Regions from separate parts of the Streptomyces sp. NBC_01268 genome, predicted to be linked through region 1. Evidence: riboswitches for the same ligand, from Rfam matches in the RefSeq annotation. Region 1 holds a riboswitch; each other region holds the start of a gene.
What was found. A riboswitch is a leader RNA that binds a small molecule or an ion and turns the genes downstream of it on or off. The one in region 1 is predicted to bind cyclic di-AMP.

Region 1 (7,028 bases):
GGCGCGGCCGCCGTGTCGGGGAGCTGCGGGAGGTCGATCACCGCGATCCGCAGCAGCCGCCCGCCCGAGGTCACCGCGCCGACCTCGCCGCGCTGGGTGGCCGTCACCGAGGAGACGATCGCGTCGTGCTTGACGCGCTTGGCCTCCGGGTCGGCCGGCGGTACCTCGGCCGTGGCCGTCCGGGCGAGCAGGCCCGTGGAGGACAGCAGCACCCGGCACGGGTCGTCCGCGACCTGCAGGGCCACGGTCGCGACGGGGGCGCCCGCGGACTCCAGCAGGACCGTGCGCCGGTCGGTGGCGAACTTCTTCGCGACCGCCGCCAGTTCCGCCGAGACCAGCTTGCGCAGCTCGGCGTCGGAATCCAGGATCCCGGTCAGTTCGTCGATCTCGCCGGTGAGCCGGTCGCGCTCGGTCTCCAGCTCCAGCCGGTCGAACTTGGTGAGCCGGCGCAGCGGGGTGTCCAGGATGTACTGCGTCTGGATCTCGCTCAGGGAGAAGCGCTCGATCAGGCGCTCCTTGGCCTGCGCCGAGTTCTCGCTCTCCCGGATCAGCCGGATGACCTCGTCGATGTCGAGGAGCGCGACGAGCAGGCCCTCGACCAGGTGCAGCCGGTCGCGCTTCTTGCCGCGGCGGAACTCGGAGCGGCGCCGGACCACCTCGAAGCGGTGGTCGAGGTAGACCTCCAGGAGCTCCTTGAGGCCGAGGGTGAGCGGCTGGCCGTCGACCAGGGCCACGTTGTTGATGCCGAAGGACTCCTCCATCGGCGTCAGCTTGTAGAGCTGCTCCAGGACCGCCTCCGGCACGAAGCCGTTCTTGATCTCGATGACCAGGCGCAGGCCGTGGCTGCGGTCGGTGAGGTCCTTGACGTCGGCGATGCCCTGCAGCTTCTTGGAGCCGACCAGGTCCTTGATCTTGGAGATCACCTTCTCCGGGCCGACGCTGAAGGGCAGTTCGGTGACGACGATGCCCTTGCGGCGGGCCGTCACGGTCTCCACGCTCGTGGTCGCGCGGATCTTGAAGGTGCCGCGGCCCGTCTCGTACGCGTCCTTGACGCCGGAGAGGCCGACGATCCGGCCGCCGGTCGGCAGGTCGGGACCCGGCACGAAGCGCATCAGCGCCTCCAGGTCCGCGTTCGGGTAGCGGATCAGATGGCGGGCGGCCGCGATGACCTCGCCCAGGTTGTGCGGCGGCATGTTGGTCGCCATGCCGACCGCGATGCCGGAGGCGCCGTTGACCAGCAGGTTCGGATAGGCGGCGGGGAGCGCGACCGGCTCCCGCTCCTGGCCGTCGTAGTTCGGCGCGAAGTCGACGGTGTCCTCGTCGATGGACTCCGTCATCAGCAGCGCGGCCGGCGCCATCCGCGACTCCGTGTACCGCATGGCGGCCGGCGGGTCGTCGTTGCCGAGGGAGCCGAAGTTGCCGTGGCCGTCGACCAGCGGGAGGCGCATGGAGAAGGGCTGCGCCATGCGCACCATCGCGTCGTAGATCGACGCGTCGCCGTGCGGGTGCAGCTTGCCCATGACCTCGCCGACGACACGGGCGCACTTGACGAACCCGCGCTCGGGTCGCAGGCCCATCTCGCTCATCTGGTAGACGATCCGGCGCTGCACGGGCTTCATGCCGTCGCGGGCGTCGGGCAGCGCGCGCGAGTAGATCACCGAATACGCGTACTCGAGGAACGAGCCCTGCATCTCGTCGACTACGTCGATGTCAAGGATTCGCTCTTCGAACGCGTCGTCCGGCGGCGGTGTCTTCGTGCTGCGGCGGGCCATCGCGGCTGCGGCTCCTTCACCAACAAGGTTGATCTGACGCGGACCATTGTGGACCGTCCCACTGACAAGCGGGACCGCGACCCGGGTCTGACGACCTGCGGGGTCACCGGCGCGCCCCCCTCACGACCCGGAAGAGGGACGTCGGGACGGGACGGGAACTTCGCGAGGTGTCGGCGCGCTTGCATACAGTGGCAGGACTTTTCCACATCGCGATCGAAGGGACGTACATGCCCATGGGTCACACGGCCACGGCCGAGGCCGGCTCCGGCGGCCTGACAGCGACCGAGCACCGGCTGGCCAACGGCCTGCGCGTGGTGCTCTCGGAGGACCACCTGACCCCGGTCGCCGCGGTCTGCCTCTGGTACGACGTCGGCTCGCGCCACGAGGTCGCGGGCCGCACCGGTCTCGCCCACCTCTTCGAGCACCTGATGTTCCAGGGCTCGAAGCAGGTCCACGGCAACGGCCACTTCGAGCTGGTGCAGGGCGCCGGCGGCTCGCTCAACGGCACCACCAGCTTCGAGCGCACCAACTACTTCGAGACCATGCCGGCCCACCAGCTGGAGCTCGCGCTCTGGCTGGAGGCCGACCGGATGGGCTCGCTGCTCGCCGCCCTGGACGACGAGTCCATGGAGAACCAGCGCGACGTCGTCAAGAACGAGCGCCGCCAGCGGTACGACAACGTGCCGTACGGCACCGCCTTCGAGCGCCTCACCGCCCTCGCGTACCCCGAGGGCCACCCGTACCACCACACCCCGATCGGCTCCATGGCCGACCTGGACGCCGCCACCCTGGAAGACGCGCGGAACTTCTTCCGTACGTACTACGCGCCGAACAACGCGGTGCTCTCGGTCGTCGGCGACATCGACCCCGAGAAGACGCTCGCCTGGGTCGAGAAGTACTTCGGCTCGATCCCGGGCCACGACGGCAAGCCCGAGCCGCGCTCCGGCGAGCTGCCCGAGGTGATCGGCGAGCAGCTGCGCGAGGTCATCGAGGAGGAGGTCCCGGCGCGTGCGCTGATGGCCGCCTACCGGCTGCCGCACGACGGCACGCGCGCGTGTGACGCCGCCGACCTCGCCCTGACGATCCTCGGCGGCGGCGAGTCCTCCCGTCTCCACAACCGGCTGGTCCGCCGCGACCGCACCGCCGTCGCGGCCGGCTTCGGGCTGCTGCGGCTGGCCGGCGCGCCCTCGCTGGGCTGGCTGGACGTCAAGACCTCCGGCGGCGTCGAGGTGCCGCGGATCGAGTCGGCCGTCGACGACGAGCTGGCCCGCTTCGCCGCCGAGGGCCCGACGCCCGAGGAGATGGAGCGCGCGCAGGCACAGTTGGAGCGCGAGTGGCTGGACCGCCTCGGCACGGTCGCGGGCCGCGCCGACGAACTGTGCCGGTTCGCCGTGCTGTTCGGTGACCCGCAGCTCGCGCTGACCGCCGTGCACCGGGTCCTCGACATCAGCGCCGAGGAGGTGCAGGAGGTCGCCAAGGCCACGCTGCGCCCGGACAACCGCGCCGTGCTGGTCTACGAACCGGTGGGCGCCGACGCCGACAGCGACGAGGAAGAGGGAGCGGACCAGTGACCGACACGGCCGCGTCTTTGACGAGCATGACCTTCCACCCGCAGCCCAAGCCGGGCGAGGCCACGCCCTGGGCCTTCCCCGCCCCGGAGCGCGGCGCCCTGGACAACGGGCTGACCGTGCTGCGCTGCCACCGTCCCGGTCAGCAGGTGGTGGCCGTCGAGATCTCCCTCGACGCCCCGCTGGACGCCGAGCCCGAGGGCCTGGACGGCGTGGCCACCATCATGGCCCGCGCCCTGTCCGAGGGCACCGACCAGCACACCGCCGAGGAGTTCGCCGCCGAGCTGGAGCGCTGCGGCGCCACCCTCGACGCCGCCGCCGACCACCCGGGCGTACGGGTCTCCCTGGAGGTCCCGGTCTCCCGGCTGCCCAAGGCGCTCGGCCTGCTCTCCGAGGCGCTGATCGCCCCCGCGTTCGACGAGTCCGAGGTCGAGCGGCTGGTGCGCAACCGGCTGGACGAGATCCCGCACGAGTCGGCCAACCCGGCCCGCCGCGCGGCCAAGCAGCTCTCCAAGGAGCTGTTCCCGGCCTCCGCGCGCGTCTCCCGGCCGCGCCAGGGCACCGAGGAGACCGTCGCCGCGATCGACGCCGCCGCCGTCCGCGCCTTCTTCGACGCGCACGTGCGGCCCGCCACGGCCACCGCCGTGGTCGTCGGCGACCTCACCGACGTCGATCTCGACAAGGTGCTCGCCGAGACGCTGGGCGCCTGGACGGGCACCGCGGCCGACCGGCGGCCCATGCCGCCGTTCTCGGCCGACGACACCGGCCGGGTCGTCATCGTGGACCGCCCCGGCGCCGTCCAGACGCAGCTGCTCATCGGCCGCGTCGGCTCCGACCGCCACGACCGCGTGTGGCCGGCTCAGGTGCTCGGCACGTACTGCCTCGGCGGCACGCTCACCTCCCGTCTGGACCGCGTCCTGCGCGAGGAGAAGGGCTACACGTACGGCGTGCGCTCCTTCGGGCAGGTGCTGCGCTCCGACGGCGAGGGCAACGGAGCGTCGCTGCTCGCCATCAGCGGCTCGGTCGACACCCCCAACACGGGCCCGGCTCTTGACGACCTGTGGAAGGTGCTCCGCACCCTCGCCGCCGACGGTCTGACGGACGCCGAGCGCGACGTGGCCGTGCAGAACCTGGTGGGCGTCGCGCCGCTCAAGTACGAGACGGCCGCCTCCGTCGCGGGCACGCTGGCCGACCAGGTCGAGCAGCACCTCGCGGACGACTACCAGGCGCAGTTGTACGCGCGGCTCGCCGAGACCGGCACGGTGGAGGCGACCGCGGCCGTGGTCAACGCCTTCCCGGTGGACCGGCTCGTCACCGTGCTCGTCGGTGACGCGGCGCAGATCGAGGAGCCGGTGCGGGCCCTCGGCATCGGTGAAGTGACGGTCGTGACCGGCTGATTGAGCCGCTGTCACACCGGTTCGGGGACCCCGACGACCTGGTTCGTCGGGGTCCTCCCATTTGTCCGTATTGATAAGAAGTGTGATCTTCTGCCCTGTGGCATGTCTTACAAAAGAGCGCGTCTGTTTGGCGATTGACAGAAGATCGGCCTAGCTTCGATCCGACTGTTCGTCCGCAGTACGACGCCGCATCCGTGGCAACGGACAGTCATCGCCGAGTCCCCGCAAGGCGCGAGCCTGGGGAGCCGGGGACCCATCGCAGTCCCTGGGGTGAATCGGACGCCTTCGCTCAGCGAGCGGAGGGGCCCGTAGGAGACCTTCCTGCTCCGAACCCGTCAGCTAACCCGGTAGGCGAGAGGGAAGGAAAGGATCAGCCACTACATGGCGTTCACCCGTGCCACCGGGAAGCATCGTGGACCGAGCCGTCTGGCGCGCCGCGGAGTGGGCATCGCCGGAGTGGCGACCCTCGCGACGACCGGCGTCATCGGCACCCTGGCCTCCCCGGCGCTCGCCGCCGACACGGAGCCCGTCTCCCCCGAGGACACCGGCCTCACCCAGGTGATCACCGCGGAGTCCCTCGCCGACCGGGTCGACGCCCAGGCCGCCGCCCAGGAGAAGGAAGCGGTCGAGACCGCCGCCCGGGCCAAGGCCGCCGCCGAGGCGAAGCGCAAGGCCGAGGCCCGCGCCAAGGAGCTCCGCGCCGCCAAGGAGCGCGCCGCCCGCGAGGCCGAGCGCAAGCGCCTGAGCGCCTTCCAGCTCCCCGTCTCCGGCTCGTACGTGAGCACCGGCTACAAGACCGGCGGATCGCTCTGGTCCTCCGGCCACCACTCCGGCATCGACTTCCACGCCTCCTACGGCTCCCGGGTCGTCTCCGTGGGCTCCGGCACCGTCGTCGAGGCCGGCTGGGGCGGCGCCTACGGCAACAACATCGTCATCAAGATGAACGACGGTACGTACACCCAGTACGGCCACCTCTCCTCGATCGGCGTCTCCGTCGGCCAGACGGTCACCCCCGGCGAGCAGATCGGCGTCTCCGGCTCCTCCGGCAACTCGACCGGCCCGCACCTCCACTTCGAGGCCCGCACGAGTGCCGAGTACGGCTCGGACATCAACCCGATCACCTACCTCCGTGCGCGCGGGGTCCACGTCTGACGTGTGAATTCTGTGAAGAAGCCCCGGCTCGAACGAGCCGGGGCTTCTTTTTCTTGCCCGAATTACCGGGTGGCATCGGAAATTCCGGCGTCCTGCAATAGAGTTCGCGAGAGTCGCAGGACGGGCGCCACTCGACGGGGTTTCGCGCGGATCAAATACGGAGGTCGGCCATGCGTGTTCCCGCGCACTCGGTATGCACGGCGATCCGGGACGACATCGTCTCCGGCGTCTTCGAGCGGGGCGCCCGGCTGACGGAGGAGCAACTCGCCCGCCGCTACGGGGTCTCCCGGGTCCCGGTCCGCGAGGCGCTGCGCACCCTGGAGTCCGAGGGCTTCGTGGTCACCCGCCGGCACGCCGGTGCCCATGTCGCCGAGCCCACCGAGCAGGAGGCGGCCGACCTGCTCGACGTCCGGACCCTGCTGGAGCCCCTGGGGGCCGCCCGCGCCGCCCAGCGCCGCACCGAGGCCCACCTCAAGGTGCTGCGCGGGCTGGTCCGGCTGGGCCAGGAGCGGGCCAAGCGCGGCCAGGGCGACGACCTGCGCTCGCTCGGCGCCTGGTTCCACGAGACGCTGGCCCAGGCCTCCGGCAGTCCGCCGCTCACCACGCTCCTCACCCAGCTGCGGCACAAGATCGCCTGGATGTACGCGGTCGAGCCCGCCGAGCACCCCGTGGAGGTCTGGGCCGAGCACGGGGCCATAGTCGACGCCGTCGCGCGCGGGGACGCCGAACGGGCCCGCGCCCTGACCGCCCTGCACGTGGAGCGTTCCCTGCCGCTGCACCGGCCGCGGCGAACGGAGCGGGCACGTGTGAGGGTTTCGCAACACGTCGTAAACACCGCGGGTCCACGGAATTAACGCGGGCGCCGTATACAAGAGGAAGACAATGCGGGCGGCTGATCGATTCACGCCGCCTATTCGCACTGCCCGATTCGCGCCGCCCTATTCGCGCGCCCGAACCGCGTGCGCGCGAATTCCGGCTGCTTGATTCCGGTCGATGGGTCGTATCGCAGAAAAGGCCGCATCCGCCGGAATTCCGGCAGGTGCGGCCCTTCGCGATCCGTCGTCGGGGAGGAGACGGGTCAGACGGTCTCGGGGAGCTCCTCGAGACCCTCGGCGACCAGCTTCGCGAGGCGGTCGAGC
Region 2 (7,028 bases), 5.7 Mb from region 1:
AGAAGGCCCCCACATGAGCACCACCACCCCGCCGTCCACCGCCGGCGCCAGACGCGAGACCGTCATCGTCTTCGCCCTGAGCCTGGCCGCCATGGTCGTGTCGATGATGCAGACCCTGCCGGTCCCGATCCTCGGCCTGATCCGTGCCGACCTGGGCGTCTCCACGGCCGAGGTGAGCTGGGTGACCACCGCCACGCTGCTCTCCGCCGCCGTGTTCACGCCGCTGCTCGGCCGCTTCGGCGACCAGCACGGCAAGAAGCCCACCCTCGTGGCGGTGCTCGGCGTCATGGTCGTCGGCTCCGTCGTCGCCGCCCTGGCGACCTCGCTGCCCCTGCTGATCCTGGGCCGCGTGCTCCAGGGCGCGGCGACGGCGATCTTCCCGCTCGCGCTGTCCGTCCTGCGCGAGGAGGTCCGGCCGCAGAAGCTGCCCGGCGCGATGTCGCTGGTCAGCGGCACCCTCGCCTTCGGCAGCGGCCTCGCGCTCGTCGCCACCGGCCTGCTGACCTCCGGCCCGGACGCCGACTACCGCAGCGCCTTCTGGATGGCGACCGGCTTCGCCGCGCTGGCCCTGCTCGCCGTCCTCTTCCTGGTCCCCGCGACCCGCCACAAGACCGGTGGCCGCACCGACTTCCTCGGCGCGCTGGCCCTCGGCGCCACCCTGCTGCTCCTCCTGCTGCCCATCTCGCAGGGGCACGAGTGGGGCTGGACCTCCGGCCGCACACTGGGCAGCTTCGCGGGCGCGGCCGTCATGACCGGTGTCTGGGTCCTGATCGAGCTGAAGGTCCGCGAGCCCCTCGTCGACATGCGCATGTTCGTGCACCGGCCGGTGCTCATGGCCAACCTGGCCGGCATCCTCGTCGGCTTCGGCATGTTCGCGAACTTCCTGGGCGTCTCGTACCTCGTCCAGATGCCCCAGGCGCTCACCGGGTACGGGTTCGACGCGTCGATCCTGCGCGCCTCCGTGCAGTTCCTGCTGCCCGGCGCGATCGTGTCGCTGCTCGCCTCCCCGGTCGGCGGCCAGCTGGTCCGCCACCGCGGGCCCCGTACGGCGCTGGTCCTGGCCGCGGCGCTCGGCGCCGTCGGCTTCGGCTGGCTGGCCCTGGACCACGGCCACACCGTCTCGGTGATCGGCGCCGGCGTGATCGTCGGCGCGGCCGTCAGCTTCGGCTACGCGGCGATGCCCGCCGTCATCATGGCGAGCGTCCCGCACCACCAGAGCGGCATCGCCAACGGCATCAACTCCATCTCCCGCTCCACCGGCAGTGCGATCGGCAGCGCCGTCGTCACCACGATCCTGGCCTCGAAGACCCTGGAGCACCTGCCGGCGGGTGTCCCGCCGCTGCCCGCGGAGTCCGGCTTCACCCTCACCTTCTGGATCGGGGCGACGGCCTTCGCCCTCGTCGCCGTCATCGCGCGGTTCGGCCTGCGCGCCGCCCAGGGCCCCCGCGCCACGGCGGCGCCCGCGCCCGCCGCCGATCAGACGGCCGAACCCGCGGCCGTCTGATCCGTCCGGCCGGGCCCGCCCGTCGTATCCTCGGCGCGGCGGGCCCGGGTGGTCCCGGCGCGAGGACGGAAGAGGTCGGACAAGGTGGCGGACAGCAGCAGGGCCGGGGCGACGGCCAAGGAGGCCGGATCGGGCCCGCTCGGAGCGCGGGCCCGCGAGGCCGTCCTGCAGCGCATCGTCGACCGGCGGTACGAACAGGGCGCGCGGCTCGTCGAGCGGGAGGTCGCCGAGGAGCTCGGCATGTCGCGCGTACCCGTCCGCGAGGCGCTGCGTGCGCTCGTCGCCGAGGGCCTGCTCGAACTGCTCCCGCACAGCGGGGTGCGCGTACGGCGCCTGGAGCGCACCGACGTGGAGCATCTGTACGAGGTGTGGGAGCCCCTGGCGGTCCAGGCCTCGCGGCTCGCGGCCCGGGTCGCGGCGGCGGGTGACCCCGCGGGGCTGACCGCGCTGGAGGCGACGCTCCACCAGGCCGAGTCGGCGGCGGCCGAGGCCGAGGGGACGCGGGAGGTCGCCGCGCACACGGCGTTCCACGAGGGCGTCGTCGCCATGGCCGGCAATCCGCTGCTCGCGCGCATGATGGAGCAGTTGAGCTGGCAGTTGCGCCTGCTCTTCGGGCTCCGCGAGGAGCCCGCCCACATGCGGGCCCAGCACGCCGAGATGTTCCGGCACATCGCCGCGGGGGACGCGGAGGCGGCGGGGGCCAGCACGCTGCTGCACGTGCGGGACAGCCGGGCGGTCGCCCTGCGCTCCCTCTTCGGCGACGCCTGAGAGAATTTGTATACCAAAAGCGAGGCCCGACTCCAGCTCCCCCTTGGCGATGCCTTCAGGATCGGCTTCCATCTGGCGATTCCCCGCCCCTGATGCCCTTCCCTTGTTCGGTGCACCTTGATTGGTATACAAAAACGGGGAGCCGTTGGCCCCCTCCTCAAGGAGTCCCCATGCAGCCGTCCTCCCCCTCCCCCGCGCTCTCCCGTCGCACGATGCTGGCGGGCGCCGCCGCCCTGGCCGGAACGACGGCCACCGCGGGCGCCGCCGCCCCCGCGACGGCCGCCCCCGTCGAAGCAGTGGCGGCCACCGGCGCCGCTGCCGGCCGGCAGCGCGACAGGACGGTGGTCTTCCGCAACGTGCGCGTCTTCGGCGCGGCGAAGCCGACGGACCTCGTGGTCGTCGACGGGCGCGTCTCGGGCCGCCCCGCACCGCACGGGGCGAAGGTCGTCGACGGCGGGGGCCGGATCGCGCTTCCGTCGCTGGTGGACGCGCACATCCATCCCGACAAGACGACCTGGGGCGGCTCCTGGGTGTCGCGGCGCCCGGCGAGCGGCATCGCCGACTACGTCGCGCAGGACGTGGAGCTGTTCCGCAGCCAGCGCCGGCCGGTCGCCGAGCGCGCGTACGGGCTGATGTCCCACGCCGTCGCCCGCGGCACCCGGGCGATGCGCGCCCACGCCGACGTGGCCCCGGCGTACGGCCTGGCCGGAGTGCAGGGCGTCGCCGACGCGCGGGCGCGGCTTCGGCACGCGCTCGACGTCCAGATCGTCGCGTTCCCCCAGCACGGTGTGATCCGGACCCCGGGGACGGCGAAGCTGCTGGAGGACGCGGCCCGCGAGGGACTCGTGGACATGATCGGCGGCATCGACCCCATCGGCTTCGACCAGGCCCTCGAGGAGCAGCTCGACCTGGTCTTCGGCATCGCGGACCGCCACGGCGTCGGCGTGGACATCCACCTGCACGACCGCGGCGAGAAGGGGATCAAGGCCATGCGCGGCATCATCGACCGCACCCGCGCCCTCTCCCTCTCGGGCAAGGTCACCGTCAGCCACGTCTTCTGCCTGCCCGCCCTGTCCGACCGCGACCTGGGCGCGATCGCCGCCGATCTGGGCGCCCAGGACATCGCCCTCACGACCGTCGCCCCCTCCGACTCGCTGGTCCTGCCGATCGCCCGGCTGCGCGAGCACGGCGTACGGGTCGGCCTCGGATCCGACGGCGTGCGGGACTCCTGGAGCCCGTTCGGCAACGCGGACATGATGCACCGCGCCCACCTGCTCGGCTGGGTCACGGACGTCCGCCTCGACGACGAGCTGACCGACTGCTACGGCGTCGCCGCGAACGGCGGTGCGGACGTCATGGGCCTGCCGCACGCCGACCTCCGGCCCGGCGCGCCGGCCGACTTCGTCCTCGTACGGGGCGAGTGCCTGCCCCAGGTCGTGGTGGACATGCCGCGCCGGGACCTGGTCGTGCACGGCGGCGTCGTGGTGGCCCGCGACCGGGAGTTCCTCGCCTGAACGGCGGGCGAGGCGCAGGCGTCTGGCCGACCGGTGAGGCGTGACGGACGCCGGTGAGCTTCTGGGACGCGGTCCACAGGCGCTCACCGGCGACGTCGCCGCACGTCCCGAAGCCGTCGGCGGTGCGGCCGTGGGATCGAGGCCACCTCGGCGGAGACTCCGACCCGGAGGCCGCCCGGCCCCGTCAGTAGGCGCCGTTGACGTTGTCGATCGAGCCGTAGCGGGCGGCCGCGTAGTTGCAGGCGGCCGTGATGTTGGCCACCGGGTCGTAGAGGTCGAAGGCCGTGCCGGCCACGTGGTAGGCCTGGAAGGTGGGCTCGATCACCTGGAGCAGGCCCTTGGACGGCGTGCCGGCGAGGGCGTTGGAGTCCCAGTTGTTGATGGCCAGCGGGTTGCCCGAGGACTCGCGCATGACGTTGCGGTAGATGCCGTCGTAGCTGCCCGGGATGCCGTTCCTGGCCATGATGTCGAGGGACTCGCGGATCCAGCCGTCCAGGTCGTTCGAGTACGAGACGGCCGAGGCCGCCGACGAGACCGCGGCCTGGACCACGGCGGGCGACGCGGCGGACGACGGGTGCGAGACCGCCGGACGCGCGGCGGCGGCGCCGGTCGCGGCTGCCGTACGCGCCACCGCCGGACGCGCCGCGCTCCCGGCACCCTTGGCGTTCTTGGTGTCGATGGTGAGTCGCAGACCGGGGCGGATGAGGCCCGGGTCCGCGCCGACGGCGGCGCGGTTGTCGCGGTAGATCGTCTTCCAGCCGCCGCTCACGTGGTGCTTCCGGGCGATCTTCGAGAGCGAGTCGCCGGCGACCACGGAATAGCGGACGGGGCCGCTCGCCTTCGCCGTCCCGACCGCCGCCTTTTCGATTGCGACGAATGCGACGGCGTGCACCGCCTGCGGGGCCCTCGGGGTCTCGGCCGCCGCGCCGGTGGCCCCGGCGAGCGGCAGGACGAGTGCGGCGCTGCCGGTGATGCCGACGACGGCCAGTCCGCGGGCGAGCGGGGTGTTCTTGGGGCGGCGGTGCTTCCCGGGTCCACGCATGGCGAATTCCTCTCCTTCGCCTGCGAGGTGAGCTGTCGGGTTCGGGCAGGAGCTGCCCGGCCGCGCTGCGCGCGGCTGCACCCCGAGCCGCCCCGGAGACCGGGACGGCGGCGAACCTGGGTCCCCCGCTCCTGCCGTACGAGTGGGTGAGTGCGGTGCCCGGGCGGCGGCAGGATTCGGCGTTCCGTCCGGATTGCGGGTGACCGTAGGCGAAGGAGAACAGCGAGAACAAGGGCCTGATTCGCAAAAGCAAGCAGATCTTTTATGGGGCGGAAAAGGATCAATCGGCGCTCTGTGATCCATTTCCCCAACTGGTTGCCGGACGCTGACGCGTGACGCCACGACAGCGTTCCGCGAGAACGTCCGACCGTGACTCAGATCACCGGCCACCCTTTAATCGGACATGTCCGGATCCGATTGATTTGAGGGATTAGGGAATCCGGCTTTCGACACCCCTGCTGAACCAGCCGCTGAACCCCTCGGACGCGTGGCGCCGCCGCTCCGCCCGCTCCAGCACCCGCTCGGCCTCCGCCCGCCACGTCTCCGCGCCCGCGCGGGGCGGCGGGAGGAACGGTCCCCGTTCCGGCGCGTCCGCCGCGGCGCCGAAGAAGTCGCCGCCCTTGCGCCGGACGTCGTCGGTGCCCCACGCCCGGCCCTGGCCGTGCCGCGGCACCTTCTGGAGGTGCGGGATGTGCTTGGCGCAGTGGATGTACGCCTCCTCCACGGTGATCTCCACCCAGCTCAGCGCGCGCCGCCCCGGCACCGGGTCGACCGTGAGTCCGGGGTGGCCGGCGCGCATCTCGTCGTCGGCCACGACCCGGGCCGTGCCGTTCACGTGGAGCCCGACGCGGTCCCGGAGGAAGTCCACCATCAGGAGGCCGACGTGCGGGTTCTCCTCGATGTTGCCGAGGCTGGCCTGCACCCCGTTCCCCCGGTACTCGGGGTAGGCGAGCCGCACCTCGTCCAGGACGTGGAGGAAGCCGGCCGGGCCAGCCCGGAAGGTGTTGTCGCAGGCCCCGTGCCGGTCGGCGGTGGCCAGGAAGAACATCTCCTGGCGGGCCACGAACTCCCGCATCCGGGGGTTGAGCCGGTCGAGGACCTGCTCGGCGTAGAACCGGTCGGCGCGCTCGGTGGTGCCCGTGCGCCGCTGGACCAGGTGCTCGCCGTCGCTTCCCGGGCGGACGGTGCGCGGCGGGGTCGCCGACCGCGGACCGGTGTGCTCGAAGGTGCTCAATTCCTCGCCCCGACCAGTTCTTCGATGGAGTCGTGCCGTATGCGGTGGGTGGGGATGCCGATGCCCACGAGGGTGTCGACACCGCGGCGGATCATGCCGGGCGGGCCGGAGAGGTACGCCTCGTACGTGTGCCACGGGCCGAACTCGCGCACGGCTCCGGACAGGCCCCCGGACAGGGCCGAGCCGGGACCGGTGTCGACGACCGGGCGCACGGAGAGCCAGGGGTGCGACTGCTGCAACCGCAGCATGGTCTCGATGTCGTACAGGTCGTCGTTGCTGCGGGCGCCGTAGAACACGTCGACGGAGCGGCGCCTGCCGTGCTGGGCGACGTCCTCGACCAGCGCCTTGATGGGGGCGATGCCCGTACCGCCACCGAGGCACAGCAGTCCGTTGTCGGTGTGGTGGTCGACGGTCATCGAGCCGCTGGGGCCGCCGAGCCGCAGGACGTCCCCGGGCCGGGCGCGGTGCACGAGCGCGTTCGACACCCAGCCCGCGGGCACGGCCTTCACGTGGAAGGAGAGCAGGCCGTCGGAGCGGGGCGCGGAGGCGAAGGAGTAGTGCCGCCAGACCCGTGGCCACCAGGGTGTCTCCAGGGCGGTGTACTGCCCGGCGCGGAAGGGGTACGGCTGGTCGGGGCGGACCGTGACGACGGCGACGTCGGCGGTGCGCGGCTCGTGGGCGACCACCTCCGCCTGCCACCAGGCGGGGGCCCGGAGCTCGTCCTGGGCGGCCGCGTCGATCATGATCTGGGAGATGGCGGTGTACGCGCCCACCCAGGCCGCCTCGGTCCGCGGGCCCCAGCTGTGCGGGGCGTGCTGCGCGAGGGCGCCGATCAGGCACTCGCCGACGGCCGGGTAGTGCTCGGGCAGCGTGCCGTACTTCCGGTGGCCGCGGCCGAGCCCGGTCAGGTACGCGGTGAGGGTGGCGGTGTCCTCGGCGTGCGTGGCGGCCGTGAGCAGCGCCTTG
Region 3 (7,028 bases), 710 kb from region 1:
CGGTCCTCGCCGGGCGGGGCGCGACCCGGCTGAGCATCGGCGTGCAGAGCTTCGTCGAGGAGGAGGCCCGGGCCGCCGTGCGCCCGCAGCGCCGCGCCGACGTCGAGGCCGCCCTGGGACGCATCCGGGACACCGGCGTCCCGGTCCTCAACATCGACCTCATCTACGGCATCGACGGCCAGACCGAGGCGTCCTGGCGCCGCTCGCTCGACGCCGCGCTCCAGTGGCGGCCCGAGGAGCTCTACCTCTACCCGCTGTACGTCCGCCCGCTCACCGGCCTCGGCCGGCAGACCGGCGGGCAGGACGCCGACCGGGAGTGGGACGCGCAGCGGCTGCGGCTCTACCGGCACGGACGGGACCACCTCCTCGCCCACGGGTACCGACAGGTGTCGATGCGCATGTTCCGGCGCGCCGACGCGCCCGCGCTCGGCCCCGACGACCACGCCTGCCAGACCGACGGCATGATCGGCCTGGGCTGCGGCGCCCGCTCCTACACCTCGCGGCTGCACTACTCCTTCGACTACGCGGTCGGGATGCGCGAGATCCGCTCGATCATCGACACGTACACGGCGACGGCGGACTTCTCCCGGGCGGAGGTGGGCCGGCCGACCGGTCCGGACGAGGCCCGCCGCCGCCATCTGCTGCAGTCGCTGCTCCAGGCCGAGGGCATGGAGACCGCGGACTACACGGCCCGCTTCGGCGCCTCGCCCTTCGCGGACTTCCCGGCCGAGCTCGCCCGCTTCGAGGAGCTGGGCTGGCTGGACGGGGATGCTCCCGGCGGGCTGCTCCGGCTCTCCCCCGAGGGCCTCGCGTTCTCGGACGGGCTCGGCCCCGAGCTGTTCTCCCCGGCGGTGCGGGCGGCGATGGCCGCGTACGAGGCGAAGTAGCGGGGCCCGGCATGGATCTGACCCTGTTGTACCGGGGCCCCTTGGCCTCCTGCGACTACGACTGCCCGTACTGCCCGTTCGCCAAGCGCCGCGACAGCCGCGCGGCGCTGACGGCCGACCGGGCCGCCCTGGAGCGCTTCGCCGGCTGGGCGGCGGAGCGGCGGGACGACCGGCTGCGCGTCCTGTTCACCCCGTGGGGCGAGGGCCTGGTGCGCTCCTGGTACCGGCGCGCGCTGGTGGAGCTCTCCCGGCTGCCCCACGTGGAGCGGGTGGCGATCCAGACCAACCTGAGCTGCCGCACGGAGTGGCTGGACGAGGCCGACCCGGACAGCGTGGCCCTGTGGTGCACGTACCACCCGGGCCAGACCCCGTACGAGCGGTTCCTCGGCAAGTGCCACGCGCTCGCGGGGCGAGGCATCCGCTTCAGCGTGGGGATCGTCGGCCTGCCGGAGCACCTGGCCGCCGCCCGGCGGCTGCGCGCCGAGCTGCCGGCCGGCGTCTACCTGTGGGTGAACGCGGCCGAGGGCCGCACGTACACCGACGTGGAGGCCGAGGAGTGGACGCTCCTCGACCCCCTCTTCCCGTACAGCCGGCATCCGCACCGCTCGGCCGGGCTGCCGTGCCGCACCGGCGAGTCGGTCGTCTCGGTGGACGGCGACGGGACGGTGCGGCGCTGCCACTTCGTCAGGGCCGAGCTGGGCAACCTCTACGACGGGTCGTACCGGACCGCACTGCGCCCGCGGCCCTGTCCGCTCGCCGTCTGCGACTGCCACATCGGCTACGTCCACCTGGAGACGCTGCCGCTGTACGACGTGTTCGCCGGCGGCGTCCTGGAACGGATACCGGCCGGACTCCCCGCGTCCCCTAGAGGGGCATGAGGTCGGGGCGCTTGGCCTCGACGTGGTCCCCGGAGCTCTCGCCGCGCAGACGGCGTCCGATCCACGGGACCAGGTACTCCTTCGCCCAGTGGATGTCGTCCTTGCGGACCTCGAGGGTGCCGCGCGGAGCCTGCGGCGGCCACGGCTGGTCCGGGTCGGCCGGCACCGGCAGACCGAGGACCTGGGCGGCGCGCAGCGCGACCCGGGTGTGTCCCTCGGCCGACAGGTGGAGCCGGTCGTCGTCCCAGGCCCGCCGGTCCTGGACCGACTTCAGCGACCACAGGTCGAGCACCGGGCAGTCGTAGCGGTCGGCGATGCTCCGGACGTGGGCGGTGTAGGTGGCGATCTTCCCGCGCAGGTGCTTCAGGACGGGCACGTCGCGCGTGTCGAAGCCGGTCGTCACCATGACGGTGCCCACGGCGGAGGTCAGGTCGGCGACCGCGCGCTCGAAGCGCTCGGCCACGTCGTCGGGGTCGGTCCCGGGGCGGATGATGTCGTTGCCGCCGGCGCAGAAGGTCACCAGGTCGGGGGCGAGTTCCTTCGCCCGGGGGACCTGCTCCGCGACGATCTGGTCCAGAAGGCGCCCCCGCACCGCCAGGTTGGCGTAGCGGAAGGCGTCGTTCTCCGGCAGCTGGTCGGCGAGCAGGACCGCGAACCGGTCCGCCCATCCGACGTACGTCCCGTCGGGGCCGGGGTCGCCGACGCCCTCCGTGAAGCTGTCACCGATCGCCGCGTACGACCCGAATGCGTTCTTGTCTCTTGTTCTCGAATCGTCTGCCACGGGAACACATCTTTCCCTTACGGATGTGACCTACGCGACCGTAAGGAGGGGTTGACGGCGGGTGACATATGCCACCGATAAAGATTCCACCAAGCCGGAATACGCCGGAGGCCCGGCACGTGGGTGCCGGGCCTGCGGGGTGAACCCGTGGAGTTCGCGGGGTCAGCAGCCTCAGATGCTGACGCCGTGCTGGCGCAGGACGGCCAGCGGGTCGATGTCGGAGCCGTACTCCGGCCCGGTGCGCATCTCGAAGTGCAGGTGGGGTCCGGTGACGTTGCCGGTCGAACCGGAGAGGCCGATCTGCTGGCCGCCGCTGACCGTCTGGCCGGCGGAGACGGAGAGCGAGGAGAGGTGCCCGTACTGCGAGAAGGTGCCGTCGGCGTGCTGGATGACGACCTGGTTGCCGTACGCGCCGCCCCAGCCGGCCGAGTAGACGGTGCCCGGTCCGACCGCCCGGACGGTGGTCCCGGTGGAGGCGATGAAGTCGACGCCGGTGTGGTAGCCGGAGGACCACATCGAGCCGGAGGCCCGGTACGGGGTGGAGACGCCACCGCCGGCGATGGGAGTGACCCAGCCGGAGGAGGTGGTCTGGCCCGCCGAGGAAGAGGAAGAGGAGGAGGAAGAGGAGGAGGAAGAGGAGGACGAAGAAGAAGAGGAGGACGAGGACGCGGAGGACGACGAGGCCGTCGAGGTGGCGGCGGCCGAGGAGCGCTCGCTGTCGCGGGAGGCGCGGGTGTCGTCGCCGGTGCTCTTCGCGCTGCGCTCGGCCTTCGGCGCGTGGGCCTTGGCGGTGCCCTTGGCGCCGAGGGTGAGCTTCATGCCGGGGAGGATCAGCGAGGGGTCCTCGCCGACGACCTGGCGGTTGTCGCGGTAGAGCTTCTGCCAGCCGCCGGCCAGGTGGTGCTCGCCGGCGATCTTGGACAGGTAGTCGCCGCGGACGACGGTGTACGCCTTGGGGGCGGCGGCGGGCTTGGCGGCCGGCGCCTGGGCGGGGGCCGCGGCGGCGACGGCCTGCGGGGCCTTCGCGGTCGGGGCGGCCTGCTCGGCGGCGTGTGCGCCGGTCGCGCCGATGAGCGGCAGGGCGACGACGGCGCCACCGGTGCCTGCGGCGACGAACCCGCGGGTGATCGGGTTGACCTTGGGACGGCGGTGCTTACCCTTCGCGGGCATGGCGAATTCCTCTCCGTCGCCTGCGAGGTGAGCTGTCGGGTTCGGACTGGAGATGTCCGGCAGCGCTTGCGCGCGGCTTCACCCCGAGCCGTCCTTCTTCGAGGGATCGGCGAACTACCTGGGTCCCCCGCTCCTGCCTTGTACGGGTGGTGTGCGGATTCCGGGCGGCGGCAGGATTAGGCGGTCCGTCCGGATTGAGCGCGACGCTAGACGAGGCGGGTGGGCGTGAACAAGCCACTGATTTCCCGACAGTGACTCAGGCGCGATTTCCGGCCGGAATTACGGTCACCCTCCGTGGATGACGGTCCCTCGATTTCCCTTTCCGGAAGGGAATTTGGAAAAGACGATCAGGCACGGTCCGTCACGTCTATGACGCTGCTCACGCGCCGAATGCCATCTCCCCCGGTATCAGGGCGCGTTACCCCTAAGGGTTCAATTCGGACAGAACACCCATTACAGCCCGAGGGGGTGCGGCCGGGGCCCCTCACCTGGATGATTGCCCCAGGAACCGATCTCGAGACCAGGAGCATCCGTGACGCAGACGACGACCGAGCCCGAGCTGACCGGCGTACGCAACTTCCGCGACCTCGGCGGGCTGCCGACGGTGGACGGACGGAGCGTGCGCGCCGGACGCCTCTTCCGCAGCGGTCACCTGGCGCACGCCACGGCGGAGGACGCGACGTTTCTCGCCACCCTTGCCCTGCACACCGTCTTCGACTTCCGCAACGAGGCCGACCGGCGCATGGAGGGGGCGGACGTGGAGCTGCCCGGCGTGCGGAACGTGAACATACCGCTCAACGACCCGGCCGACGGCAAGGAGTTCTGGAAGCTGGTGCGTTCGGGCGACCTGGCGCAGCTGCGCGAGATCCTGGGCGACGGCAAGGCCGCGGCCCGGATGTCCGATTCGTACCAGAAGATGATTGTGGAGCGGACGGCCGAGCACAGCCGCGTCCTGCACGCCATGGCCGAGGAGAGCGTGCCGGCCCTGATGCACTGCGCCGCCGGCAAGGACCGCGCCGGTCTGTCCATCGCGATCACGCTGCTCGCCGTCGGCGTCGAGCGCGAGGCGATCGAGGCGGACTACGTGAAGTCGAACGAGCCGCACCGCCGGTACAAGGTGCAGCGCAGCTCCACCGCCGAGGGCGCCATGTCGCCCGAGGTGATGGAGCTGCTGAGCCCGCTCTTCGACGCGCGGGTGGAGTATCTGCGGGCCGCCTTCGCGACCATCGAGGAGACCTGGGGTTCGGTCGACGCCTACCTGGCGGAGGGGCTGCGGCTCGCCCCTCAGACCCGGGAGCGGCTGCGCGAGCGGCTGCTCGTCGAGGCGTAGCCTCCGCGCTCCCTACTGGCCGCCGCCCATCGCGAACAGCAGGTAGAGGAAGCCGGCGAAGAGGTGCCCGGCGATCAGGTAGGCGAAGAGGCGGAGCACCAGCCCCTTCGGGAACTTGCCGTTGCCACGCTCTTCGCCGGTGTCCGGTACGGAGTTCTGGGACATGTCGGTCCTTTCCACGGTCGGGGGACTCGGAGGGTCAGCGCCGGTGCGGGGTCCCGTCGCCGAGGCACAGCTCGGCGACGGGACTCTGCATCAGGGTGTGGACGAAGAGCAGCTCGGCCCCGGCGCGGGTGGCGGCGCCGATCCGGTGCGGGGTGAGCGAGTCGAAGTGCGCGCTGTCCCCGGGATCGAGGACGTGCACCGTGTCGCCGAGGGCGAGCCGCACGCGGCCCTCCAGGACGTGGATCCACTCCTCGCCGGGGTGGACCCGCACGATGTCGGCGCGGGTGGCGTAGGGCACGTGCACGCGCAGGCACTGCAGGGCGCGCCCGGCGCCGCCGGCCTGGCGGTAGATCCAGCCGTCGGCCTCGACCGGTTCGGAGCGCCCGGCCCGGACGACCGGGTCGTGCTCGGGCGGCGTCTCGCCCAGGAGCTCGGAGACCGTCGTACCGTAGATGCGGGACAGGGCCAGCAGCATCGGCAGCGAGGGCTGTCGGTTACCCGTCTCCAGGCGGGACAGGTGGGCCGGCGAGAGTCCGGCCCGCTGGGCGGCCGCCTCCAGGGTGAGCCCCCGGCGGCGGCGCAGGGCCCGCAGCTGCGGAGCGACGTCCGGCAGGACGTCGGGCGCGGCGGGGGCGGCAGGGTCCGGGGAGGATTCCCCGGGGACGTGGTCCATGCGTCCATTCCGCCAGGTTCATGCCTCTGAGGCAAGTTTCTTGCCCCAGAGGCAAAAGACCGGAGTCCCGGCCGTACCCGGCACGGTCAGCGTTGCGCGACCGCCTGCTTGACCAGCGTCTTCCCGAAGTCCCACATCAGTCCGCCGCCGCCGTGGGCGTCGTCCATCACCGCCGTGAAGGCGGTCACGAAGCGGTCCACGTCCGCCTCGTCGATGACCAGCGGCGGGATCAACTTGATCACTTCCAGATGGTCGCCCGACACCTGGGTGAGGATCCGGTGCCGCTGGAGCAGCGGCACCACGACCATCTGCGCGAAGAGACCCTTGCGGGCCGCCTGCAGCATCGTCCAGCGGCTGCGCAGCCCCAGGGAGGACGGGCGCCCGAACTCGATGCCGATCATCAGCCCGCGGCCCCGGACCTCCTTCAGCAGCTCGTAGCGCGGCACGAGCTCCCGCAGCCGGGCGGAGAGCAGGCCGCCGATCCGCCGGACGTGGGCGACGGTGCCCTCGGCCTCCATGACCGAGAGCACCGCGAGCCCGGCGGCCATGGCCTGCGCGTTCGCCCCGAAGCTGGCCGAGTGGACCAGGACCCGGTCCATCGACGAGTAGACCTTCTTGAAGATCCAGTCCTTGCCGAGCGTGGCGCCGACCGGCACGTAGCCGCCGGAGAGCGCCTTGGCGACGCAGACCAGGTCCGGCTCGACTCCCTCCTCGTGCTGGTACGCGTAGAAGTCGCCGGTCCGGCCGAGGCCGGTCTGCACCTCGTCGGCGATCAGCAGCGCCCCGTGCCGGTGCAGCAGCTCCTGGGCGGCGCGCAGGAAGCCCGGCGGGGACTCCAGGACGCCCTTGCCCTGGATCGGCTCCACGACGAACGCGGCCACGTCCCCCTTGCGCAGCTCCCGCTCCAGGGCGTCGAGGTCGCCGAGGCCGATCGCCGTGTCCGGCAGCAGCGGGCCGAAGCCGTCCCGGAAGCCGTCCTCGCCGTTGACGGAGAGCGAGCCGGTGGTCAGCCCGTGGAAGGCGTGGGAGCAGTAGAGGACCCTCGGCCGCCCCGTGGCGCAGCGGGCGAACTTGAGGGCGGTCTCCACGGCCTCGGTGCCGCTGTTGCCGAAGAAGACCCGGTCGAGGTGGGGGCTGTGGGCGA
Region 4 (7,028 bases), 2.9 Mb from region 1:
AGCCGGCCCAGTCGTCCTCGAACAGCGGGTCCTCGATGGAGACCAGCGGGTACGCGGAGACGAGCTCCTCGTAGTACTCGGTCATCTCGGCGGCCGAGCGGGACTTGCCCTCGAACTCGTACGTGCCGTCCTTGTAGAACTCGGAGGCGGCGCAGTCGAGCGCGAGCGCGATGTCCTTGCCCGGGACGTAGCCGGCCTGCTTGATGGCCTCGAGGATGAGGTCGAGCGCGGCGCGGTTGGAGTCCAGGTTCGGGGCGAAGCCGCCCTCGTCGCCGAGGCCGGTGGACAGGCCCTTCTCCTTCAGCACCTTCTTGAGGGTGTGGTAGACCTCGGTGCCCCAGCGCAGGGCCTCGGAGAAGGACTCCGCGCCGATCGGCGCGATCATGAACTCCTGGATGTCCACGTTGGAGTCGGCGTGCGAGCCGCCGTTCAGGATGTTCATCATCGGAACGGGCAGCAGGTGCGCGTTCGGGCCGCCGAGGTAGCGGAAGAGCGGCAGGTCCGAGGCCTCGGAGGCGGCGTGCGCGACGGCGAGGGAGACGCCGAGGATGGCGTTGGCGCCGAGCGAGGACTTGTCCGGGGTGGCGTCCAGGTCGAACATCGCCTGGTCGATCAGACGCTGCTCGGTGGCGTCGTAGCCGACGAGCTCCGGGCCGATCTGCTCGATGACCGCGAGGACGGCCTTCTCGACACCCTTGCCCTGGTAACGGTTGGGGTCACCGTCGCGGAGCTCAAGGGCCTCGAACGCACCGGTGGAGGCACCGGACGGCACGGCAGCACGACCGGTGCTGCCGTCGTCGAGGCCGACCTCGACCTCGACCGTGGGGTTGCCTCGGGAGTCCAGGATTTCCCGGGCTACGACGACGTCGATGGACGGCACGAGCATCTCCTTCTGGGATGTGACGCTGGGTGTGACGCATGCGGCAAGGTCTCGTTCGCCTTGCGACATGAGCCTAACCGGCTCTGGGGCTCCAGCCGGCCGGACGCCCGCCCCCTGGGACGAAAAAGGACCCAAGGGCACGCATCTGAGGACGAAAGACCCATGACTACTGATCGGTAGGGGTCTGAACGGGGAAACCCCGGTCCGGAGCGCACGGGGGAAGGGCGCTCCGGACCGGGGTGGTCACCGCGGGTGGGTCGTCAGGCTCACTTGAGGTGGAGCTGCTGGCCCGGGTAGATCAGGTCGGCGTTCTCGACGACGTCCTTGTTCAGCTCGAACAGCTTGGCCCAGCCGCCCTTGACGCCGTGCGCCTGGGCGATCTTGCTGAGGGTGTCGCCGGCGACGACCTTGTACTCGCCGTCGCCCTTCTTCACCTTCTTGCCGGTCGGAGTGGTGACCGTCTTCTTCGAGACGGTCTTCTTCGACGTGGTCTTCGGCGCCTGGCGCTGCTCGCTGCGGGTCGTCGGCTGCTCGGTGGAGCGCTTCGACGACGACGAGGAGGAAGAGGAGGACGAGGAGGAGCTGGAGCTCGACGAGCTGGAGGAGCTCGACGAGGCGGAGCCGCCGTCGTAGGAGGCGCTGGAGAGACCCACGCCACAGCTCGGCCACGCACCCTTGCCCTGGCCGGCCAGGACCTTCTCGGCGATGGCGATCTGCTGCGACTTCGACGCCTGGTTGGCGGTCGCGGCGTAGGCGGTGCCGCCGTACGCGGCCCAGGTGGAGGCCGAGAACTGAAGGCCGCCGTAGTAGCCGTTGCCGGTGTTGATGGACCAGTTGCCGCCGGACTCGCACGCGGCGACGGCGTCCCACTCGGAGGCGGTGGCGGCCGAGGCGGTGCCCGCGGCCATCAGCGGGGCGGCGACGGCGACACCGGTGACGCCGACGAGCGTGGCGACGCGGGTGGCCTTGGAGGGACGACGGTGTTTGCCCTTGTTACCGGAAAACAGCATGGGAATTCTCCTCACCGACGCCTACGAGGTGAGCTGTCGGGTTCGGACCTGATGAGTTGTCCGGCCGCGTGTCCTTGCACGCGGCTTCACCCCAAGCCGATCGTCGGCCGTCTGTCTCAACGGCCGGGGCCGGCACTTACCTTGGGTCCCCCGCTCCTGCCTTCGGCGCTTGCGCGACGACTTCCCGTCGGTCGGCGGCAGGATTCGGCGTACCGGTCGACGGGGCCCGCGGTGGCGAGCGGTCACGACCGTAGACATAGACCCGGTGGAAGTTCAAAGACCATCAACCCGGAAATATCGCCCCTACTTGCTCCCCCGAGTGGGGTGTTTGCGCAGGTGAGGGGCGACGCGAGCAAACTTTGCGGACGTGACACGCCAGTTCGGCAAGAGAGACCCATGTCTCACTTACTCATAACGGACATTCAGCAGCGAACTACTCCGCCGCGACGGTGGATTCGGCCTTCAACTCAAGGCTCTGACCAGGGATGATGAGGTCCGGGTCCGCACCGACCGTGTTCTTGTTGGCGTCATAGAGGGCGGCCCAGCCGCCGGGCAGCGCGTTCTCCTGCGCAATGTCCGACAGGCTGTCACCCGGCTTGACGGTGTATTCGTCAGCCTTGCCCGAGTTGTCCGACTTCTCCCCGGTGACCGCGCTCTCCGTCGACTCCGCGCCGTCGGCGCCCTCGCCCGTCGACCCGTCAGTCGGGGCCGCATGACGCCCGGATTCGGGCGCGGTGTCCGAGTTGCCCGAATCCTCCGGCGCAGCGTCACCGCGGTGCTTGCCCGTGCCGGGAGCAGCCGGGTCCGTCGTGCCGGGCGTGCCGGGCGTGCCGGGCGTGCCGGAGGTGTCCGGCGTGCCGGGCGTGACCGGCGTGCTCGGCGTCGCGGAGCCGTCGGGGGTGGCCGGGGTCACGGGCGGGGTCGTGGCGCCGCCCGACGGCGTGGCCGGCGTCACGGGGGTGGCCGGGGTCGTGGCGGTCGTCCCGGAGCCGGCCGGCTGACCGTCGGTCCGGTTGGACTCGGCGACCGGGCCCGTGGACGCCTTGGGCTTGACGGCGGGCCCCGGGGAGACAGCGGGCTTCTTGCCGTCGTTCTTCAGACCGGCGATCGGCGCACAGGTGGCCCACTGGGTGTCGCCCGCGGCGAGCGCCTTGTCGGCGATGGCGATCTGCTGCGCCCGGCTGGCGAGGTCGGGGCTCGGCGCGTACGCCAGGCCGCCGTGCCGCTCCCAGCTCTCCTGGGTGAACTGGAGACCGCCGTAGAGTCCGTTGCCGAAGTTGGCGCTCCACGCGCCGCCCGACTCGCATTCGGCGACCCGGTCCCAGGTCGGGGCGTCCGCCGCGGAGGCGGAGCCGGTGGCGAGCAACGGCAGGGCCATGGCCGAGCCGGTGACGCCCGCCGCGACGACGAGAGCGGGGGCCTGGCGGGGTCTGCGGTGTCGTCCGTTCCCGGAGCGCATACGGACTGCCTTTCGCGTGGCTGCTGAGATGCCGGTGAACGTAGCGGCATTCGAACGTGAGTCACAAGTCGATGCAGCGGAGATCACGCGAAGATCACATTTCTGACGTGCCGTCAGTCACGCGTCAGTCGCGGGCCCCTTTGTGGGAAGCGCTGAACTCCACCGGAAGCGTGCGCAGGCCACGCATGATCAGCCCACCGCGCCACCGCAGTTCCTCCGGATCGGCCCCAAGTCGCAGGTCCGGCAGGCGAGTCAGCAGCGTCGCCAGCGCCGTCTGTCCCTCCAGGCGCGCCAGCGGAGCCCCCAGGCAGTAGTGGATGCCGTGCCCGTACCCGAGATGCTGGTTGTCACGCCGCGCCAGATCCAGGGTGTCGGGCTCGTCGAAGCGCGCCGGGTCGCGGTCGGCGGCGGCCAGCACCACCAGGACCGGGTCGCCGGCCGGGATCTCCTGCCCGCCGATCGTCAGCGCCTGGGTGGCGAAGCGCCAGGTCGCCATCTCGACCGGCCCGTCGTACCGCAGCAGCTCCTCGACGCCCGTCTCCAGCAGCCCCGTCTCGCCCGCGGCGACCGACTCCTGGAGCCGCGCCCGCTGGTCCGGGTTGCGCAGCAGCGCGTACACGCCGTTGCCGATGAGGTTGACCGTGGTCTCGAATCCGGCGAAGAGAAGGATGAAGGCCATCGCGGCGGCCTCGTTCTCGGTGAGGTGCTCGCCGTGGTCGGAGGCCTTGATGAGCCCGGAGATCAGGTCGTCCCCCGGGGCCTCGCGCTTCTTGTGGATCAGTTCGAGCAGATAGCCGCGCATCTTCTTCACCGAGCGCGCCACCCCGCCGCGCGGCCCGCCGCCGTGCCGGATCATCATCCCGGCCCAGTCCCGGAAGTCGTCCTGGTCCTCGCTCGGCACGCCCAGCAGGTCGCAGATCGCGTAGATGGGGAGCGGGAAGGCGAACTCGTGAATGAGGTCCGCGCTCCCCTTCTCCACGAAGGCGTCGATGAGCCGGTCCGTGAGCTCCTGCACGCGCGGCGCGAACTCCGCCACCCGGCGCGGGGTGAACGCCTTCGACACGAGCCGCCGCAGCCGGGTGTGGTCCGGCGGGTCGATGTTGAGCAGGTGGGTCATCAGCTCGGCCTTGCGCTCGCCCGGAATGCCCGTCTTGCCCTTGGCGTGCGCCGGCTCGTCGTGGTGCGCCGGGTTCTTCGACAGCCGCTGGTCGGCGAGCGCCTGCCGCGCGTCCGCGTACCGGGTCACCAGCCAGGCCTCCACCCCGCTGGGCAGCTTCGCCCGGTGCACCGGCGCGTGCTCGCGCAGCCAGGCGTAGGCGGGGTACGGATCGGTGGCGAACTCCCAGGTGAAGAGCTCGGGAGCGGGGGGCGGAACGGAAGCGGCGGGGGGCTGGTCGGGCATGCTCCCGACACTAACCCCCCGCCCGGGCGGGCACGCGCCCCCGTACGGTCGCGCGGCCCGCCCGCTCGTCACCTCCGGGCGTACCCCTCTCCTACAGCCGGGCGTACACGCCCTTCGCCGTCAGCTGGTCGAAGGCCAGCCGGACCACGGTGGTGCTGTCGACCGGGAGCGGACCGCCCACGGTGGTGATCTCCGCGTCCGTCAGGTGGCGCCGGATCAGCGTGAACTCGTCCAGCGAGCCCGTCAGCCGGTCCTTGTCCGCCCCCACGCTGTCGGGGCGCGCCCCGAGCTGGAGGCCGCGCACGTCGAAGCCGTCCTCGGAGGTCACGGCACCGGAGACGGCACCGGTCGCCACGGACTGCAGGGCGGTGCCGTCGCCGACCGACAGGGTCAGCGTGCCGCCCTGCCGGCGCAGCACGACGTGCCGCCAGGTGCCGTCGCCGAAGACGGTCCCGGCCGGGGCCGCCGCCTCCAGGCCGGTGATGCCCCGGTCGGTCTGGACGTGGGCGACGACCTTGTTCTCCTGGGAGAGGGCGCGGATCCACAGCTGGCGTTCCGAGGTACCGGTCCCGTACGCCCAGACGAGCACCGGGCTGGTGTTGTCGGCCTGCCGGAAGCGCACCCAGGTCGCCAGGGTGAAGTCGCCCGAGCCGAGCGCCCGGTCCTCCCCGTAGGGGAGCTCCACGGCGCCGGTCCTCCCGTCGAGGTCGAGGCCGCGGCCGAACCGGCCGCCGGTGTCGGTGACGGTGGCGCCGGGGCGCACGACGCCGTGGCCGCAGTGCCGGGAGGCGTCGGGGGTGGCGCGGGCGGCCGGGTCGTCGGCGGGCCGGGTCACCAGGTGCTGCTCGGTGTGGCCGCCCTCCATGGTCCACCAGACGTACGGGTCGCGCGGGGCGCTCGATCCGCCGACGGCCGTGTTGTAGAGGCCGGTCTCCTCGGTCGCCGTCAGGGCCCGCTTGTAGTAGCGGAAGTCGTCGAGCTGGCCGGTGAGGACGTCGGTGCCGGTGGGCTTGGAGCCGACGCGGAAGCCCTCGGGGGCGGCGATGCCGTCCGTGAAGGAGCCGGTCAGGCCCTCGGCGGTGGTGGGGGTGCCGTTGTCGACGCGCAGGGTGACGGTGGTCGCCCCGGCCTCCGGGGTGGCCTTCTTGCGGGTCAGGGTCAGCAGGTGCCAGGCGTTGTCGCCGAACGCGACCCGGTCGGTCCTCGTGTCGATCACGTCGAGCGGGATCGAGGCGCCGGCGGTCTCCAGGCGGGCCGTCAGCCGGTCGGCGGACGGCTTGGCCCGCACCCACAGCGAGGGCTTGCCCGAGGTGGACCCGTACGCCCAGAGCAGCGCCGCGTCCTGCGGGTTCGCCGTGGAGTCGTAACGGAACCAGAGGGCGAAGGTGAACTCGCCCGTGCCGTTGTCGACGGCGGGGACGTAGGGCACCTCCACGCCCGGCAGGTTCGGGCCGACGGCGAGGGCGCCGCCTCCGATGCGGCCCTTGACGACCGCGCTCTCGGTGCTGGTGGTGCCGAGCACGGTGCCGTCGGCGCAGTGGCCGGAGACGTCGTCCTGGATGCGGGTGTTCACGAGGGCGACCGGGTCGGCGGTGTCGATCACCTCGAAGGGGAGGTGGGCCTTCAGCGCGGCCGGGGCCACGTCCTCGGGCCGCGCCCCGCGCAGGGCCTCCCGGTCCTGGTCGGACAGGACCGTGCCGTACAGCCGGAACTCGTCGAGGGTGCCGGTGAACCCGTCGGTGGCGTCCGTGCCGGGCTTGTCGCCGAGGCGGATGCCGGACGGGTCGGCGGTGCGCGCCGGGGCGAGCCGGCCGACGTCGGTGCGGGTGTCCTGGGCGGAGAGGCCGTCGACCCGGAGGGTGACGGCGGCGCCCTGGCGGGTGAGGACCAGGTGGTGCCAGAGGCCGTCGCCGAAGGCCTTCGCGGTCGGGTGCGCGGGAGCCTTGAGGGTCAGCGTGACGTGCTGCCCGCTGTCGCCCTCGACCCGGGCCATGACCTGGTCGTTCTGCGGCTGCACCCGGACCCACACCTGCGGCCGGGGGTCGCCGACCCCGTACGCCCACAGCAGGGTCTGCTGCGGGGTGGCGGCGGTGGCGTCGTACCGGAAGAAGAGGGAGTACGTGACGTCCCCGGCGCCCGGGTCGAGCTCGGGCGCGTACGGCAGGTCGGCGGAGCCGGCGTTGCCGCCGGCGCCGCCGTCCAGCTTGAGGCCCTGCCCGAAGCTCCGCGTGCCGAACTGCGCGCCCGGGGCGAGCGTGGCGCCGCTGCCGAGGTAGG

Region 2: another riboswitch for cyclic di-AMP. It lies ahead of OG309_RS02465 (LysM peptidoglycan-binding domain-containing protein); the one in region 1 lies ahead of OG309_RS28225 (M23 family metallopeptidase).
Region 3: another riboswitch for cyclic di-AMP. It lies ahead of OG309_RS31420 (M23 family metallopeptidase); the one in region 1 lies ahead of OG309_RS28225 (M23 family metallopeptidase).
Region 4: another riboswitch for cyclic di-AMP. It lies ahead of OG309_RS14705 (transglycosylase family protein); the one in region 1 lies ahead of OG309_RS28225 (M23 family metallopeptidase).

The regions. Positions count from the first base shown of each region.
Region 1 covers NZ_CP108454.1:6,255,469-6,262,496, forward strand. The annotation lists gene OG309_RS28210 (DNA gyrase/topoisomerase IV subunit A) at 1-1,772, opposite strand, end outside; gene OG309_RS28215 (M16 family metallopeptidase) at 2,000-3,343, shown strand; gene OG309_RS28220 (M16 family metallopeptidase) at 3,370-4,737, shown strand; cyclic di-AMP (ydaO/yuaA leader) riboswitch at 4,940-5,106, shown strand; gene OG309_RS28225 (M23 family metallopeptidase) at 5,119-5,889, shown strand; gene OG309_RS28230 (GntR family transcriptional regulator) at 6,060-6,743, shown strand; gene OG309_RS28235 (HPr family phosphocarrier protein) at 6,968-7,028, opposite strand, start outside.
Region 2 covers NZ_CP108454.1:568,481-575,508, forward strand. The annotation lists gene OG309_RS02450 (MFS transporter) at 14-1,504, shown strand; gene OG309_RS02455 (GntR family transcriptional regulator) at 1,589-2,272, shown strand; gene OG309_RS02460 (amidohydrolase) at 2,443-3,786, shown strand; gene OG309_RS02465 (LysM peptidoglycan-binding domain-containing protein) at 3,971-4,828, opposite strand; cyclic di-AMP (ydaO/yuaA leader) riboswitch at 4,833-4,987, opposite strand; gene OG309_RS02470 (pyridoxamine 5'-phosphate oxidase family protein) at 5,259-6,062, opposite strand; gene OG309_RS02475 (globin domain-containing protein) at 6,059-7,028, opposite strand, start outside.
Region 3 covers NZ_CP108454.1:6,967,539-6,974,566, reverse strand. The annotation lists gene OG309_RS31435 (STM4012 family radical SAM protein) at 1-887, shown strand, start outside; gene OG309_RS31430 (STM4011 family radical SAM protein) at 899-1,765, shown strand; gene OG309_RS31425 (SGNH/GDSL hydrolase family protein) at 1,752-2,546, opposite strand; gene OG309_RS31420 (M23 family metallopeptidase) at 2,718-3,716, opposite strand; cyclic di-AMP (ydaO/yuaA leader) riboswitch at 3,721-3,875, opposite strand; gene OG309_RS31415 (tyrosine-protein phosphatase) at 4,249-5,046, shown strand; gene OG309_RS31410 (DUF6126 family protein) at 5,059-5,211, opposite strand; gene OG309_RS31405 (helix-turn-helix domain-containing protein) at 5,246-5,884, opposite strand; gene OG309_RS31400 (aspartate aminotransferase family protein) at 5,971-7,028, opposite strand, start outside.
Region 4 covers NZ_CP108454.1:3,334,142-3,341,169, forward strand. The annotation lists gene eno (phosphopyruvate hydratase) at 1-886, opposite strand, end outside; gene OG309_RS14705 (transglycosylase family protein) at 1,147-1,890, opposite strand; cyclic di-AMP (ydaO/yuaA leader) riboswitch at 1,894-2,068, opposite strand; gene OG309_RS14710 (transglycosylase family protein) at 2,324-3,349, opposite strand; gene OG309_RS14715 (cytochrome P450 family protein) at 3,474-4,751, opposite strand; gene OG309_RS14720 (LamG-like jellyroll fold domain-containing protein) at 4,843-7,028, opposite strand, start outside.